3 regions of the Streptomyces canarius genome follow, and region 3 is predicted to be linked to each of the others. Evidence: predicted binding sites of a transcription regulator. Region 3 holds the regulator's gene; each other region holds the start of a gene.
What was found. The regulator HrcA, encoded in region 3, represses chaperone genes, less so after heat shock. The targets are predictions, from matches to a motif close to TTNGCACTCNGNNNNNCNGAGTGCNAA.
Positions count from the first base shown of each region.

Region 1 (5,546 bases), on a different contig from region 3:
GGCGCCCCGGTCCCGAACCACAGCACCGCTTCCTTCACGTCGCCGCCGTCGGAGATCCACTCGGCCTCGGCCGCGGCCGGGACCACCTCGTGCGGGATGCCCGGCGCGATCTTCAGCGCGGCGCGGGGTGCCTGGAGGGCCGTCCCGATCGCCCAGGACAGCGGCGGCGAGTACGCCTCCGGGTCGAACACGCGGCCGCGCCCGCCCCGGCGCGCCGGGTCCACGAACACCGCGTCGTACCCGGCGGTGTCCACCTCCGTGACGTCGGCCTCGCGCACCTCGATCAGGCCGGCCAGCCCCAGCGCCTCGGCGTTCGCCCGCGCCACGGCCGCCGTCAGCGGGTCCCGGTCCACGGCCAGCACCCGGATCCCGGCCCGCGCCAGGGCGATGGCGTCCCCGCCGATCCCGCAGCACAGGTCGGCGACGGAGGCCACGCCCAGCTCCTTCAGCCGCCCGGCCCGGTACGCCGCCACGGAGGCCCGCGTCGACTGCTCGACCCCGTTGGGCGTGAAGAACATGCGCCCGGCGTCCTCGGCCCCGAACTTCGCCACCGCCCGCTGCCGCAGCCGGGCCTGGCCGAGCGCGGCCGAGACCAGTTCGGCCGGGTGGTCGCGGCGCAGCCGGGTGGCCACGGCCAGCTCCCGCGCGGGCTCGGTGTCGCGGACCTCGTCGAGGAGGGCGCGGCCTTCGGGGGTGAGGAGCAGAGCGAGGTCGTTCACCGGGTCATTGTGGGCCAGTCGGTGGATGGTGCGCCTCCGGCGGCGGTGTCGTCCGGGGTCGCGGGCCGGGGCCTGGGAGGATCCGGCACCATGCGAGCAGTAGTACAAAATGACAAAAGTCGGACTCGTTTCCGGCGGCTGGCCCTCGGGGGCGGAGCCGCCGCGCTGGCCGCCGCCACCCTGCTCTCCGCCTGCGCCGGGCCCGAGTCCGTGCGCAGCGCCTCCGGCCACGGCGGCCCCGCCAAGCCCCAGGACCCGGCGGCGCGCCGGGCCGCCGAACACGCCCGGCTGGCCGCCGCCGCCCGGCGCTGGGGGCTGGACCAGGTCCCGCTCACGCCTCCGCCGCCCCCCGCGGCGAAGCCGAGGATCACCGCCCGCGACGGATTCGAGGTGGACCACCAGGAGGACTGGAACCTGCCCCCCGTCTTCACCACGGTCCCCACCCGCGACAAGGTCGTGTTCCTGACGATCGACGACGGCGCCGAGAAGGACCCGCGGTTCCTCGCCATGATGCGCGAGCTCAAGATCCCGTACACCGCGTTCCTCAGCGACTACCTGGTCAAGGACGACTACGCCTACTTCCGGAAGATGCGGTCCTACGGCAACACCCTCAACAACCACACCCTGCACCACCCCTACCTGCCGGGCCTGTCCTACGAGGAGCAGAAGGACGAGATCTGCGGCATGCAGGCCGTCATGAAGAAGCAGTTCGGCAAGGCACCCACCGTCTTCCGTCCCCCGTACGGCAACTACAACCAGGACACCCTGGTCGCCGCGAAGGAATGCGGCATCACGTACGCGCCGATCTGGAACGAGGAGGTCTTCGTCGACCACTGGGAGTACCGCGAGGACGACAAGCGGCTGCGCCGCGGCGACATCGTCCTCACCCACTTCCGCGGCCGGGACGACTGGGACGGCACGATGGTGGACGACATGCGCCGCTTCCTGAACAAGGTCACGCGCGAGGGCTACGCCGTGGCCCGCCTGGAGGACTACCTGTGAGGCGGGCTCGGGGCAGGGCCGCGGCCCTCGCCGCGGCCCTGCTCCTGACGGGCTGCGCCCAGTCCGTCGACCCCATCGAACGCCTCGGCAAGAAGGCCGCCGAAGGGGTACGCCCGCACATCACCGACCCCGACCACCGCTACCGCGCCTGGGGCCTGACCCGGCCCCTCGCCCGCGCCCCGGTGCACCCGGCCCGCCCGCTCGCCGAGCACCAGGGGGCCGGCGCCCCGCCCCCCGTGGTCGACCGCGTCCCCACCCGTGACCCGGTCGTCTTCCTCACCTACGACGACGGCGCCGAGCGGGACCCCCGCTTCGTCGACATGGTCCGCGAACTCCGGCTGCCGGTCACCCTGTTCCTCACCGACAGCGTCGCCGCCCCCGGCTACGGCCACTTCGCCCGGCTGCGCGCCCTCGGCGCCGGCATCGAGAACCACACCGTCGACCACCGGGCCCCGGCCGGATTGCCGTACGCCGGCCAGCGCGCCGAGATCTGCGGCCAGCAGGACCGCCTCCGCACCGCCCTCGGCGTCCGCCCCCGCCTCTTCCGCCCGCCCTACGGTTCCTACGACCGCACCACCCTGCGCGCGGCGGCGGACTGCGGCATCTCCGCGCTCGTCCTGTGGCGCGCCGCCCTGACCCCGGCCGGCCTCGCCTACACCCACGGCCCCCACCACCTGGGCCCCGGCGACATCGTCCTGGTGGGCCCCGACGACTCGAGGGGGCCGGCCCTGCGGAAACGCACGGCGGGGGTGCTGAGGGAGGCGCAGGGGCGGGGGCTGACGGTCGGGCGCCTCGAGGACTACCTGTGAGGACCGGCCGCACACCGCGATTCCGGCCGACGCGCCGCGGGCAATTGGCACTCCGCTTGACCGAGTGCTAATCGCGGTCATAGTCTCGGCTCTGGCACTCCCCCCTGGAGAGTGCCAGACAAACGCGACGGGCAGGTCCGGCACCCGCGACGACGGATCGACCTGGTCGCCACCTCAGACAGTTAACCCCGTGAGATCTCCGAAGGGGGAGGTCGGATCGTGACGACCGCCAGCTCCAAGGTTGCCATCAAGCCGCTCGAGGACCGCATCGTGGTCCAGCCGCTGGACGCCGAGCAGACCACGGCCTCTGGCCTGGTCATCCCGGACACCGCGAAGGAGAAGCCCCAGGAGGGCGCCGTCCTCGCCGTGGGCCCGGGCCGGTTCGAGAACGGCGAGCGTCTGCCGCTCGACGTCAAGGTCGGCGACGTCGTGCTGTACAGCAAGTACGGCGGCACCGAGGTGAAGTACAACGGCGACGAGTACCTCGTCCTCTCGGCTCGCGACGTCCTCGCGATCATCGAGAAGTAATCACCTCAAGCGACTCTCCGCTTAGAGCTGCGCCCCTGGCCCCCGCGACCGATAAGAAGCCGGGCGCCCGGGGCGCAGCGTCTTTTCACCCACAGATTTCCGAGAGGGCTCCCGCTGTCATGGCGAAGATCCTGAAGTTCGACGAGGACGCCCGTCGCGCCCTTGAGCGCGGCGTCAACAAGCTTGCCGACACCGTGAAGGTGACGATCGGCCCCCGTGGCCGCAACGTCGTCATCGACAAGAAGTTCGGCGCGCCCACCATCACCAACGACGGTGTCACGATCGCCCGCGAGGTCGAGATCGAGGACCCGTACGAGAACCTCGGCGCTCAGCTGGTGAAGGAGGTGGCGACCAAGACCAACGACATCGCTGGTGACGGCACCACCACCGCCACGGTCCTCGCCCAGGCGCTGGTCCGCGAGGGCCTGAAGAACGTCGCCGCCGGTGCCTCCCCGGCCGCCCTGAAGAAGGGCATCGACGCCGCGGTCAAGGCCGTCTCCGAGGACCTGCTCGCCTCGGCCCGCCCGATCGACGAGAAGTCCGACATCGCCGCCGTCGCCGCGCTGTCCGCCCAGGACCAGCAGGTCGGCGAGCTGATCGCCGAGGCGATGGACAAGGTCGGCAAGGACGGTGTCATCACCGTCGAGGAGTCCAACACCTTCGGCCTGGAGCTGGACTTCACCGAGGGCATGGCCTTCGACAAGGGCTACCTGTCGCCGTACTTCGTGACGGACCAGGAGCGCATGGAGGCCGTCCTGGAGGACCCCTACATCCTCATCAACCAGGGCAAGATCTCCGCCATCGCCGACCTGCTGCCGCTGCTGGAGAAGGTCATCCAGGCCGGCTCCTCCAAGCCGCTGCTGATCATCGCCGAGGACGTCGAGGGCGAGGCCCTGTCGACCCTGGTCGTCAACAAGATCCGCGGCACCTTCAACGCCGTCGCGGTGAAGGCCCCCGGCTTCGGCGACCGCCGCAAGGCGATGCTCCAGGACATGGCCGTCCTCACCGGCGCCACCGTCATCTCCGAGGAGGTCGGTCTCAAGATCGACCAGGTCGGCCTCGACGTGCTCGGCTCCGCCCGCCGCATCACCGTCACCAAGGACGACACCACGATCGTCGACGGCGCCGGCAAGTCCGAGGACGTGCAGGGCCGCGTCGCCCAGATCAAGGCCGAGATCGAGAACACCGACTCCGACTGGGACCGCGAGAAGCTCCAGGAGCGCCTCGCCAAGCTGGCCGGCGGCGTGTGCGTGATCAAGGTCGGCGCCGCCACCGAGGTGGAGCTGAAGGAGAAGAAGCACCGTCTGGAGGACGCCATCTCCGCGACCCGCGCCGCGGTCGAGGAGGGCATCGTCTCCGGTGGTGGCTCCGCCCTGGTCCACGCCTCCAAGGTGCTCGACGGCAACCTCGACAAGTCCGGCGACGAGGCCACCGGTGTCTCCGTGGTCCGCAACGCCGTGGTCGAGCCGCTGCGCTGGATCGGCGAGAACGCCGGCCAGGAGGGCTACGTCATCGTGTCCAAGGTCAAGGACCTGGACAAGGGGCAGGGCTACAACGCCGCCACCGGCGAGTACGGCGACCTGATCAAGGCCGGCGTCATCGACCCGGTCAAGGTCACCCGCTCCGCCCTGGAGAACGCCGCCTCCATCGCCTCCCTGCTGCTCACGACCGAGACCCTGGTCGTCGAGAAGAAGGAAGAGGAGCCGGAGGCCGCGGGCCACGGCCACAGCCACGGCCACGCGCACTGAGCCCAGCGCTCTTGAGCGAAGGCCCGGCACCCCGGTGAGGGGGCCGGGCCTTCGCCCTGTCCGCTGCTCCAAGCGGCCCGACGCGGCTACTGCTCCAACGCGTCGAGCGCGCCCAGTTGCTGCATCAGCCCGAGCTGGTCGTGCTGCCACCACAGCTCGGCGATCTTGCCGTTGTCGCCGAACCGGAACAGCGCCATCCCGGTCATGGTGACCTGCCTGCCGGTGGACGCGATCCCCAGGAAATCGCCCTGGTGCGTGGCGTACCAGGTCCACCGCGCGCAGGCCCGGTCGCCCTGGGTGAGCACATCCTCGACCGTGAACGCGAAGTCGAAGGCGCCGCGCCACATCCGGAACTCGGCGCGGACGTTGTCCAGCCCGATGGTGTCCTGCGGGTTCATCGGATCATGGCTGTGGATGTCCTCGTCCAGCAGGTCGTTGAGCGGCGGCAGCTCGCCCTCGGTGCACAGCGCCTCGAAGAACGAGCGCACCATGCCCTCGGACAGGCTCTCGTCGCGTACGACGTCCAGGTCGATGAACGTCGGCATCTCGTCGCACAGCGCGACCAGCCCCCGGAAGATCCGGTCGGTCTCCGGGAGGTTCGAGTTCCGCATCGCGTCCTCGTACGACGGGAACTCCACCACTTCGACGACGTGCGACGCGTCCGAGCGGTCCGTGCCCATCACCGCGTGCGTCGCCGTCCGCCTGCCCTTGGTCTGCTGGACCCAGTCGTCCATGAGCCG
Region 1 covers NZ_BMVN01000008.1:91,604-97,149, reverse strand. Annotated here, with positions in the region: gene IE294_RS14020 (THUMP-like domain-containing protein) at 1-719, opposite strand, end outside; gene IE294_RS14015 (polysaccharide deacetylase family protein) at 810-1,721, shown strand; gene IE294_RS14010 (polysaccharide deacetylase family protein) at 1,718-2,530, shown strand; gene groES (co-chaperone GroES) at 2,750-3,058, shown strand; gene groL (chaperonin GroEL) at 3,178-4,806, shown strand; gene IE294_RS13995 (ester cyclase) at 4,893-5,546, opposite strand, start outside.
Region 1: a site for HrcA is predicted at 2,575-2,601, ahead of groES (co-chaperone GroES). Genes of this name have one in related genera too.

Region 2 (5,546 bases), on a different contig from region 3:
ACCACCGCCGCGCCCGCCACCCGCTGTCCGGAGCACCCGCAGGGGCCGGTGGACGAGAGCGCGCCCGACCTGTGCCTGCTGTGCGAGACCCGGCGCCGGGCCGCCCGGCGGTCGGAGTTCCAAGGCGGCAGGCCCCGGCCGGGCGAGCCGGTCCCCACCGCCCCCTCCCGGTACGGCGTGCGCGGTGACCGGCCGCAGGCGCAGCAGCGGTGGCTGCCGGAGCTGTGGAACGGCCAGGAGTGGCAGCTGTGCGGGACGCCGAGGCGGGACCGGCGCGAGGCGGAGGCGTACCTCGCCGCCCAGCGGCGCGGCTCCCGGCCCGCCATGGCGTACCGGCTGGTGCACGAGTTCACCGACTACGAGGTGCTGCGCGTGTGGGGGACGCCGGTGCGGGTCGACATCGAGCCGATGGGCAACCTGTAGCGGCCGGCGGCCCCCGCGGACACGCCGGTCAGCTCAGGGTCTTCACGGCCGCCGCGTCGTACGGCTTCAGCTCGTCGAACCGGCCGGCGAGCACCTTGGCCGCCCACTCGGGGTCCTGGAGCAGTGCGCGGCCGATGGCCACCAGGTCGAACTCGTCGGCCTCCAGGCGGTCCAGGAGGTTGTCGATGCCCTTGACCGGGGAGCCCTCGCCCTGGAAGGCGTTGATGAAGTCGCCGTCCAGGCCGACCGAGCCGACGGAGATGACGGGCTTGCCGGTGAGCTTCTTCGTCCAGCCGGCCAGGTTCAGGTCGGAGCCGTCGAACTCGGGCAGCCAGTAGCGGCGGGTGGAGGCGTGGAAGGCGTCGACTCCGGCCGCCGCGAGCGGGGTGAGGATGGCCTCCAGCTCCTCGGGGGTCTCGGCGAGCCGGGCGGTGTAGTCCTGCTGCTTCCACTGCGAGTAGCGGAAGAGGACCGGGAAGTCCGGCGACACCGCCGCGCGCACGGCGGCGACGATCTCGGCGGAGAACCTGGTGCGGGCCACCGGGTCGCCGCCGTACGCGTCGGTACGGCGGTTGGTACCCGCCCACAGGAACTGGTCGAGGAGGTAGCCGTGGGCGCCGTGGAGCTCCACGCCGTCGAAGCCGATGCGCTCGGCGGCGGCAGCGGCCTCGGCGAACGCGGCGATGACGTCGTCCACGTCCGCCTGCGTCATCGCCTTGCCGGTGGGCTCGGCGCCGGCGGCCTCCAGGCCGGAGGGGCCGACGGGGGGCGCGTCCGGGAAGGGGGCGTCGCCCTGCTTGCGGACCATGCCGATGTGCCACAGCTGCGGGACGATGGTGCCGCCGGCCGCGTGCACGTCCTCGGCGACCTTCGCCCAGCCCGCGAGCTGCTCCTCGCCGTGGAAGCGCGGGACGCGGTCGCTCTGGCCGGCCGACGGGTGGCCCACGTAGGTGCCCTCGGTGACGATGAGGCCGACCCCGGCGGCGGCGCGGCGGGCGTAGTACGAGCGCACGTCCTCGCCCGGCACACCGCCCGGCGAGAACATGCGGGTCATGGGCGCCATCACGATCCGGTTCGGAACGGTGAGGCCGTTCAGCGTGATCGGGCGGGACAGGACGCGGGCCGCGCGGGAGGCGGGGGGCGTGGTGACGGTCACGTGGGGGGCTCCTCGTGAGTGAACGGGGTGAACCGGCTGGTATGTGCGTACGCATTGTTGCAGCGTCTTAAGTAAACACCGCTCGGCGGCCCGCGTTCCGGTCCGGTCCGGATCCCCTCACGTGATACCGGACACCCTCCCCCCACCCCGCGAACGCCCGAGGGCGGCACCTCCAGCCAGAAGCTGGGGGTGCCGCCCTCGGTCCGCAGGACAGGCGATCAACCGTCAGGTCGATCAGAAGTCCATGTCACCGCCCGGCATGCCGCCGCCGGCCGGGGCCGCGGCCTTCTCCGGCTTGTCGGCGATGACGGCCTCGGTGGTGAGGAACAGCGCGGCGATGGAGGCGGCGTTCTGGAGCGCGGAACGGGTCACCTTCGCCGGGTCGATGATGCCCTCGGCGACCAGGTCGACGTACTCGCCGGTCGCGGCGTTCAGGCCGTGACCCGGGGTCAGGTTGCGCACCTTCTCCACCACGACGCCGCCCTCGAGGCCGGCGTTGACGGCGATCTGCTTCAGCGGGGCCTCCAGGGCGATGCGCACGGCGTTGGCGCCGGTCGCCTCGTCACCCTCGAGCTCCAGCTTCTCGAAGACCTGGGAGGCCTGGAGCAGGGCCACGCCACCACCGGCGACGATGCCCTCCTCGACGGCCGCCTTCGCGTTGCGGACGGCGTCCTCGATGCGGTGCTTGCGCTCCTTGAGCTCCACCTCGGTGGCGGCACCGGCCTTGATGACCGCGACACCGCCGGCGAGCTTCGCCAGGCGTTCCTGGAGCTTCTCGCGGTCGTAGTCCGAGTCGCTGTTCTCGATCTCGGCGCGGATCTGGTTCACGCGGCCGTTGACCTGCTCGGAGGAGCCGGCACCGTCGACGATGGTGGTCTCGTCCTTGGTGATGACGACCTTGCGGGCGCGGCCCAGGAGGTCCAGGGTCGCGTTCTCCAGCTTGAGGCCGACCTCCTCGGAGATGACCTCGCCGCCCGTGAGGATGGCGATGTCGCCGAGCATGGCCTTGCGGCGGTCGCCGAAGCCCGGGGCCTTGACGGCGACGGACTTGAAGGTGCCGCGGATCTTGTTGACGACCAGGGTCGACAGGGCCTCGCCCTCGACGTCCTCGGCGATGATCAGCAGCGGCTTGCCCGACTGCATGACCTTCTCCAGCAGCGGGAGCAGGTCCTTGACCGAGGAGATCTTGGAGTTGGCGATGAGGATGTACGGGTCCTCCAGCACCGCCTCCATGCGCTCCATGTCGGTCGCGAAGTAGGCGGAGATGTAGCCCTTGTCGAAGCGCATGCCCTCGGTGAGCTCCAGCTCAAGACCGAAGGTGTTGGACTCCTCGACGGTGATGACGCCTTCCTTGCCGACCTTGTCCATGGCCTCGGCGATCAGCTCGCCGATCTGGGTGTCGGCGGCGGAGATGGACGCGGTGGAGGCGATCTGCTCCTTGGTCTCGACGTCCTTCGCCTGCTCCAGCAGGGCGGCGGAGACGGCCTCGACGGCCTTCTCGATACCGCGCTTCAGAGCCATCGGGTTGGCGCCGGCGGCGACGTTGCGCAGGCCTTCCTTGACCAGGGCCTGGGCGAGCACGGTCGCGGTGGTCGTACCGTCACCGGCGACGTCGTCCGTCTTCTTGGCGACTTCCTTGACCAGCTCGGCGCCGATCTTCTCGTACGGGTCCTCGAGCTCGATCTCCTTGGCGATGGAGACACCATCGTTGGTGATCGTGGGGGCGCCCCACTTCTTCTCGAGGACGACGTTGCGGCCCTTGGGGCCGAGCGTCACCTTCACGGCGTCCGCGAGCTGGTTCATGCCGCGCTCGAGGCCGCGCCGCGCCTCCTCGTCGAACGCGATGATCTTGGCCATGTGAAGTGGTCCCTCCAGGACTGGGGGTGATTCCTTCGGACCGCGCCCGCGCCCGCGACGGACGGCTCGCCGGTCCCGTGGTCCCTTGCACCACATGACCCGCGGGCCTCACCGACCCGGTCCTTCGTTGTCACTCTCACCTTCAGAGTGCTAACGCCAATGATTAGCACTCGGCATGGTCGAGTGCAAGCGCCTGGACGGGTGGGAGGCTCCCGTCAGCCGCACGCGAACAGCGGAACCGGGGCACGGCGAAGGGCCCGCACCCTCTGCGAGGTGCGGGCCCTTCGGACAAGAAACGTTCAGGCGGTGACGCGAACCATGTCGGCCTGCGGACCCTTCTGGCCCTGCGAGATCTCGAACTCGACCCGCTGGCCCTCTTCCAGGGTGCGGTAGCCGTCCATCTGAATCGCGCTGTAGTGGACGAAGACGTCCGCACCACCGTCGACCGCGATGAAGCCGTACCCCTTCTCCGCGTTGAACCACTTGACGGTGCCCTGAGCCATGCCTAACTCCCCTATTACTGGCCCTTGCACAGATCCACACTTCGCGGACCCGGGTCAGACCTCACCCCCCAACTGGTCGGGGGCGTGCGCCGGAACGCGTCGACCGCGGCTGAATGTATCTGTCCAACTGCCGTCTGCAACAGGTCAATCGGACGAGAATTCTGGACGCGAGCGGTCCGGAATCTGGCGAGAATTCATCCGAATTCAGGGCAAGTCGGGCCCCATAAAAGCCACAAAAGCCGCAGACAACCCGCACACTTTGGCTACTTCTTGTCGGGCGGGCGGCATGAAATCCAGGGCCCGCGACCCGGAGGCCGGGGCCGTGTTCCCCAACTCTACCGCGCTCAATCACACAGAATTGCCCCCTCCGCTTCTCTTACGGAGGGGGCAATCGGATGAACAGCCGGTAACCGCGGTTACCGAAGGTAATGAGCGGGCGGATCCGCGGCTCAGCCGCCGGCGACCGCCGGGATGATCGAGACGCCGGCCCCGTCGGGGGTCGTCGTGTCCAGGCCCTGCTCGAACCGGACGTCGTCGTCGTTGACGTACACGTTGACGAACCGGCGCAGCTTGCCCTGGTCGTCCAGCACGCGCGCGGCGATGCCCGTGTGGTTCTTCTCCAGGTCGGCGATGACCTCGCCGAGCGTCGTGCCCTCGGCGGCGACCTCGGCCCGCCCGCCGGTGTAGGTGCGCAGGATGGTGGGGATGCGAACGGTCACGCTCATGCGGTGGGACCTCCGGTCGGGTTCACGGGTACGGCGGGGCGGCGCCCCAGGGGCGCGGGGCCGTGGTGCGGGTGCGGCTGCCGCCGCGCGGGCGTGACCGGCCCCCACCGGCCCGCGGGTCGCGTGCGGCCTCCCGGCGGAACGCCCGTCATGCGAGGCCGGCCTCTCGGAAGGAGTCCAGGGTCGGGCGGATGGTGGCGGTGAGACCGGTGCCGGCCACCGCGTCCAGGGTCTTCAGGCCGTCGCCGGTGTTGAGGACGACCGTGGTCTTCGCCGGGTCCAGCACGCCCGCCTCCAGCAGCTTGCGGGTGACGCCGACGGTCACGCCGCCGGCGGTCTCCGCGAAGATGCCCTCGGTCCGCGCGAGCAGCTTGATCGCGTCCACGACCTCCTCGTCCGTCACGTCCTCCACGGCACCGCCGGTGCGGCGCGCGATGTCCAGGACGTACGGCCCGTCGGCCGGGTTGCCGATGGCCAGGGACTTGGCGATGGTGTTCGGCTTCTGGGGCCGTACGACGTCGTGGCCGGCCTTGAAGGCGGTGGAGACCGGGGAGCAGCCCTCGGCCTGAGCGCCGAAGATCTTGTACGGCCTGTCCTCGACCAGACCGAGCTTGATCAGCTCCTGGAGCCCCTTGTCGATCTTCGTGAGCTGGGAGCCGGAGGCGATCGGGACCACGATCTGGTCCGGCAGCCGCCAGCCGAGCTGCTCGCAGATCTCGTACGCCAGGGTCTTGGAGCCCTCCGCGTAGTACGGCCGCAGGTTGACGTTGACGAAGCCCCAGCCCTCGCCGGCCGGGTCGCCGATCAGCTCGGAGCAGAAGCGGTTCACGTCGTCGTAGTTGCCCTCGATGCCGACGAGTTCACCGCCGTAGACCGCGGCCA
Region 2 covers NZ_BMVN01000006.1:41,443-46,988, reverse strand. Annotated here, with positions in the region: gene IE294_RS10980 (hypothetical protein) at 1-423, shown strand, start outside; gene IE294_RS10975 (NADH:flavin oxidoreductase) at 452-1,579, opposite strand; gene groL (chaperonin GroEL) at 1,814-3,436, opposite strand; gene IE294_RS10965 (cold-shock protein) at 3,736-3,939, opposite strand; gene IE294_RS10960 (MoaD/ThiS family protein) at 4,389-4,664, opposite strand; gene thrC (threonine synthase) at 4,813-5,546, opposite strand, start outside.
Region 2: a site for HrcA is predicted at 3,600-3,626, ahead of groL (chaperonin GroEL). Genes of this name have one in related genera too.

Region 3 (5,546 bases):
CAGGTACTCCACGACCACCCCCTCGATCCGCAGGTCGTCGCCCCACACCTTCTCGACCAGCTCGGCGTCGTGCCGGCCCTCCACGTAGATGCGTCCGGCACGGGCCACGCGCGCGCGTGCCTGGGGGACGGCGACCGAGCCGGACGCCGTACGGGTGGGACGCGGGGCCGAGGCGGCGGGGCGGACGAGCGTCACCACGCGCCCCTCCAGCAGGAAGCCGCGCGGCTCCAGCGGGAACACCCGGTGCTTGCCGAAGCGGTCCTCCAGGGTCACCGTGCCCGCCTCGCAGCGGATCACCGCGCCGCAGAACCCGGTGCCGGGCTCCTCCACCACCAGACCCGGCTCGGCCGGCACCTCCGGCACGGGCTTGGGCTTCTTCCACGGCGGGGTGAGGTCGGCGGAGTACACACGAGGGCGCGGGCCCGAAGGACCCTCGTTGGAAGGGCGGTGGCGGGAGACGGGTGGGCGCATTCGGATGACGATAGGAGAAGCCGGGTCCGAACGCTCACGACACGCCGGTCCAGCCCTCGGGAGCCGCTCAGATCACGCCGAACCGCGTTGCCAGGGCGTCCCGTTGGCGGCGGACGAACCCCGCGTCCACCACCGCGCCGTGACCGGGCACGTACAGAGCGTCCTCGCCGCCGAGTGCCAGCAGCCTGTCCAGCGCGTCCGGCCAGCGGGACGGGACCGCGTCGGGGCCCGCCTGGGGTTCGCCGGACTCCTCCACCAGGTCGCCGCAGAACACCACCTCGGGCTCGCCCGGCACCAGCACGGCCAGGTCGTGCGCCGTGTGGCCGGGGCCCACGTTGGCCAGCAGTGCCTGGCGGCCGTCGCCGAGGTCCAGCGTCCACTCGCCGGAGACCGCGTGGCGGGGCGGGGCCAGCGCGTCCACCGCCTCGTCGGCGTCGGCCACCGGCAGCCCGTTGCGGACCGCGTCCAGCCGCAGGTCCGCGCGCTCGTACGCGAACACCGCGTCCAGGCCCACCGCCCCGTACACCTCCGCCCCGGCGAACACGGCGGCGCCGAAGACGTGGTCGAAGTGGGGATGGGTGAGCGCGAGATGGGTCACACGGCCGCCCGCCAGCTCCTCGGCCTGGCCGCGCAGCCGGACCCCCTCCGCGAGGCTCGAACCGGCGTCCACGAGCAGTGCCGTACCCTCCCCGAGGACCAGCCCCGCCGTGCAGTCCCAGCCCGGCAGCCGGCACCGGCCCACCCCCGCGGCCAGCCGCTCCCACCCCAGCTCTTCCCAAGTCACGGTCATACCCGCGACGCTAGCGGTACGAGCCGGTACGGCGGCCCGACCTTGCCCAGGGTGTACCCGGCAGCCGTACACTGGGCCGGGGAACGCTGGCACTCGCACGGGAAGAGTGCCAAAGGGGCGAACCCGAACGGACGAGGGGACGACGTGCTGGAGGTGCGCGCGAATGCTGAGTGAACGCAGGCTTCAGGTACTGCGCGCCATCGTCCAGGACTACGTGGGCACCGAGGAGCCGGTCGGTTCCAAGGCGCTCACCGAGCGGCACAGCCTCGGCGTCTCCCCGGCGACCGTCCGCAACGACATGGCGGCCCTGGAGGACGAGGGGTACATCGCCCAGCCGCACACCAGTGCGGGGCGGATCCCCACCGACAAGGGCTACCGGCTGTTCGTGGACAAGCTCGCGGGCGTGAAGCCGATGACCGCGCCGGAGCGGCGGGCGATCCAGAACTTCCTGGAGGGCGCCGTCGACCTCGACGACGTCGTGGCGCGGACCGTGCGGCTGCTCGCGCAGCTCACCCGGCAGGTCGCCGTCGTGCAGTACCCGTCCCTGACCCGGTCCACGGTCCGGCACGTGGAGCTGCTGTCGCTGGCTCCCGCGCGCGTGATGCTCGTGCTGATCACGGACACCGGCCGGGTCGAGCAGCGGATGGTCGACTGCCCGGCGCCGTTCGGCGAGGCATCGCTGGCGGATCTGCGGGCGCGGCTCAACAGCCGGGTCGCCGGCCGCCGGTTCACGGACGTGCCGAAGCTGGTCGAGGACCTCCCGGACGCCTTCGATCCGGAGGACCGCGGTACGGTCTCCACGGTGCTCTCCACTCTTCTGGAGACACTCGTGGAGGAGAACGAGGAGCGGCTGATGATCGGCGGCACCGCCAATCTGACCCGCTTCGGACATGACTTCCCCCTCACGATCCGGCCCGTCCTGGAGGCCCTGGAGGAGCAGGTCGTGCTCCTCAAGCTCCTCGGCGAGGCGAAGGATCCGGGTGTGACCGTGCGCATCGGCCACGAGAACGCCCATGAGGGACTCAACTCCACCTCCGTCGTGTCGGTCGGCTACGGTTCGGGCGGCGAGGCGGTTGCCAAGCTCGGCGTGGTCGGACCGACCCGCATGGACTACCCGGGAACGATGGGAGCGGTACGCGCAGTGGCACGGTACGTCGGACAGATCCTGGCGGAGTCGTAAGTGGCCACGGACTACTACGCCGTTCTCGGCGTGCGCCGCGACGCGTCGCAGGATGAGATCAAGAAGGCGTTCCGCCGGCTCGCGCGCGAGCTGCACCCGGACGTCAACCCGGACCCGAAGACCCAGGAGCGGTTCAAGGAGATCAACGCCGCTTACGAGGTGCTGTCGGACCCGCAGAAGAAGCAGGTCTACGACCTCGGCGGCGACCCGCTCTCCCAGTCGGGCGGCGCGGGCGCGGGCGGCTTCGGGGCCGGCGGCTTCGGCAACTTCTCCGACATCATGGACGCGTTCTTCGGTACGGCGTCGCAGCGCGGGCCGCGCTCGCGCACCCGGCGCGGCCAGGACGCGATGATCCGGATCGAGGTCGAGCTGGACGAGGCGGCCTTCGGGACGACCAAGGACATCCAGGTCGACACGGCCGTCGTCTGCAACACCTGCAACGGCGAGGGCGCGGCGCCCGGCACGTCCGCCCAGACGTGTGACATGTGCCGCGGCCGGGGTGAGGTCTCCCAGGTCACCCGGTCCTTCCTGGGCCAGGTCATGACCTCGCGGCCGTGCCCGCAGTGCCAGGGCTTCGGCACGGTCGTCCCGACCCCGTGCCCGGAGTGCGCCGGCGACGGCCGGGTGCGCTCGCGCCGGACGCTGACCGTGAAGATCCCGGCCGGTGTCGACAACGGCACGCGGATCCAGCTCGCCGGTGAGGGCGAGGTCGGCCCCGGCGGCGGCCCGGCCGGCGACCTGTACGTCGAGATCCACGAGCTGCCGCACCCGACGTTCCAGCGGCGCGGCGACGACCTGCACTGCACGGTCACGATCCCGATGACGGCGGCGTCCCTCGGCACGAAGGTGCCGCTGGAGACGCTGGACGGCCTGGAGGAGGTCGACATCCGGCCCGGCACCCAGTCCGGCCAGTCGATCCCGCTGCACGGCCGGGGCGTCACGCACCTGCGCGGCGGCGGCCGGGGCGACCTGGTCGTGCACGTCGAGGTGACCACGCCGACCAAGCTGGACCCCGAGCAGGAGCGGCTGCTGCGCGAGCTGGCCAAACTGCGCGGCGAGGAACGGCCGCAGGGCCAGTTCCAGCCGGGGCAGCAGGGGCTGTTCTCGCGGTTGAAGGACGCGTTCAACGGGCGCTGACGTGGGCTGCGGGGTGGCCGGGGGTCCGGGGGTCGTCCCCCGGGCAGGCACGGTCAGCCGGGGCAGCGGGGGCTGTTCTCGCGCCTGAAGGACGCGTTCAACGGGCGCTGATCGGTGACGTACGGGGTGCTTCGGTACCCCGTACGTCGTTGGCGTGTGCCGGGGGATGCCCGGATTCGGACTTGTCCGAAGGACGTGACAACATGCGGTCATGTCCTCCGCGCTGACCGATCTCTTCCCCCACCCGATCGTGCAGGCTCCCATGGCGGGCGGTGTCTCCGTCCCGCAGCTCGCCGCCGCCGTCTGCGAGGCCGGCGGCCTCGGGTTCCTCGCCGCCGGGTACAAGACCGCCGACGGCATGTACCAGGAGATCAAGCAGATGCGCGGGCTCACGAGCCGCCCCTTCGGCGTGAACCTCTTCGTGCCGCAGCCCGAGCACGCGGAGTCCGGGGCGGTCGACCTCTACGCGCACCAGCTGGCCGGCGAGGCCGCCTGGTACGAGACCGAGCTGGGCGACCCGGACAGCGGCCGGGACGACGGCTACGACGCCAAGCTAGCCGTCCTGCTCGACGACCCGGTACCGGTGGTCTCCTTCCACTTCGGCGTGCCGCCCCGCGAGGTGTTCGACAAGCTCCACCGCGTCGGCACCTTCACCCTGGTCACCGCCACCACCGCGGAGGAGGCACGCGCGGTCGAGCGGGCCGGGGCCGACGCGGTGATCGCGCAGGGCGTGGAGGCCGGCGGACACCAGGGCACCCACCGTGACCTCCCGGAGAACGACGGCGCCGGCATCGGCCTGCTGTCGCTGGTGGCGCAGGTCCGGGAGGCCGTGCGCATCCCGGTCGTCGCCGCCGGCGGCATCATGCGCGGCGGCCAGATCGCCGCGGCCCTCGCGGCGGGCGCCGGCGCGGCCCAGCTGGGCACCGCGTTCGTCGCCGCCCACGAGTCCGGCGCGCACCCCCTGCACAAGCGGGCGCTGACCGACCCGCTGTTCCCGCGCACCGAGCTGACCCGTGCCTTCACCGGCCGCCCGGCCCGCGCGCTGGTCAACCGCTTCCTGCGCGAGCACGGCCGGTACGCCCCCGCCGCCTACCCCGAGGTCAACCACCTCACCGCGCCGCTGCGCAAGGCCGCCGCCAAGGCCGAGGACGCGCAGGGCATGGCGATGTGGGCCGGGCAGGGACACCGGATGGCCCGGGAACTGCCCGCGGGCCGGCTGGTGGAGGTGCTGGCGGCCGAACTCGCCGAGGCCCGGACAGCGTTGTCGGCCGGGGGTGGTCCCCGATGACCGCGCCGGTGTTCGTCGTCGACTCGCTGGAGGGCGTGGGCCCCGGCTCGGTCGTCGACGTCCAGGGTCCGGAAGGACGGCACGCGGTCTCCGTACGGCGGTTGCAGCCGGGCGAGAACGTGGTGCTCACCGACGGCAGGGGCCGGGGCGCGGCCGGGGTCGTCGTCAGCGTGTCGGGGAAGGACCACCTGGTGGTCGAGCCGTTCGAGTTCCCGGTGGAGCCCGAGCCCAGCCCCCGTATCACCGTCGTCCAGGCCCTGCCCAAGGGCGACCGCGGCGAGCTGGCCGTGGAGACGATGACGGAGACCGGCGTCGACGCGATCGTGCCCTGGCAGGCCGCGCGCTGCATCACCCAGTGGAAGGGCGAGCGGGGGGCGAAGGCGCTCGCCAAGTGGCGTGCCACCGCGCGGGAGGCCGGCAAGCAGTCCCGCCGGCTGCGCTTCCCGGAGGTCGCGGACCTGGCCGCCACCAAGCAGGTCGCCGCGCTGCTCGGCGCGGCGGACTTCGCCGCCGTGCTCCACTCCGACTTCGACCACGTCAGCGAGCCCCTGGCCACCGCCGAACTCCCCGCCCAGGGCGAGATCGTCCTGGTCGTGGGTCCCGAAGGCGGTGTGTCACGGGACGAGTTGGCGCTCTTCGAGGAGGCGGGCGCGAAGGCCTGTGTCCTCGGCCCCACCGTC
Region 3 covers NZ_BMVN01000003.1:51,509-57,054, forward strand. Annotated here, with positions in the region: gene IE294_RS04885 (DUF3097 domain-containing protein) at 1-471, opposite strand, end outside; gene IE294_RS04890 (MBL fold metallo-hydrolase) at 539-1,261, opposite strand; gene hrcA (heat-inducible transcriptional repressor HrcA) at 1,425-2,441, shown strand; gene dnaJ (molecular chaperone DnaJ) at 2,442-3,578, shown strand; gene IE294_RS04905 (nitronate monooxygenase) at 3,790-4,866, shown strand; gene IE294_RS04910 (16S rRNA (uracil(1498)-N(3))-methyltransferase) at 4,863-5,546, shown strand, end outside.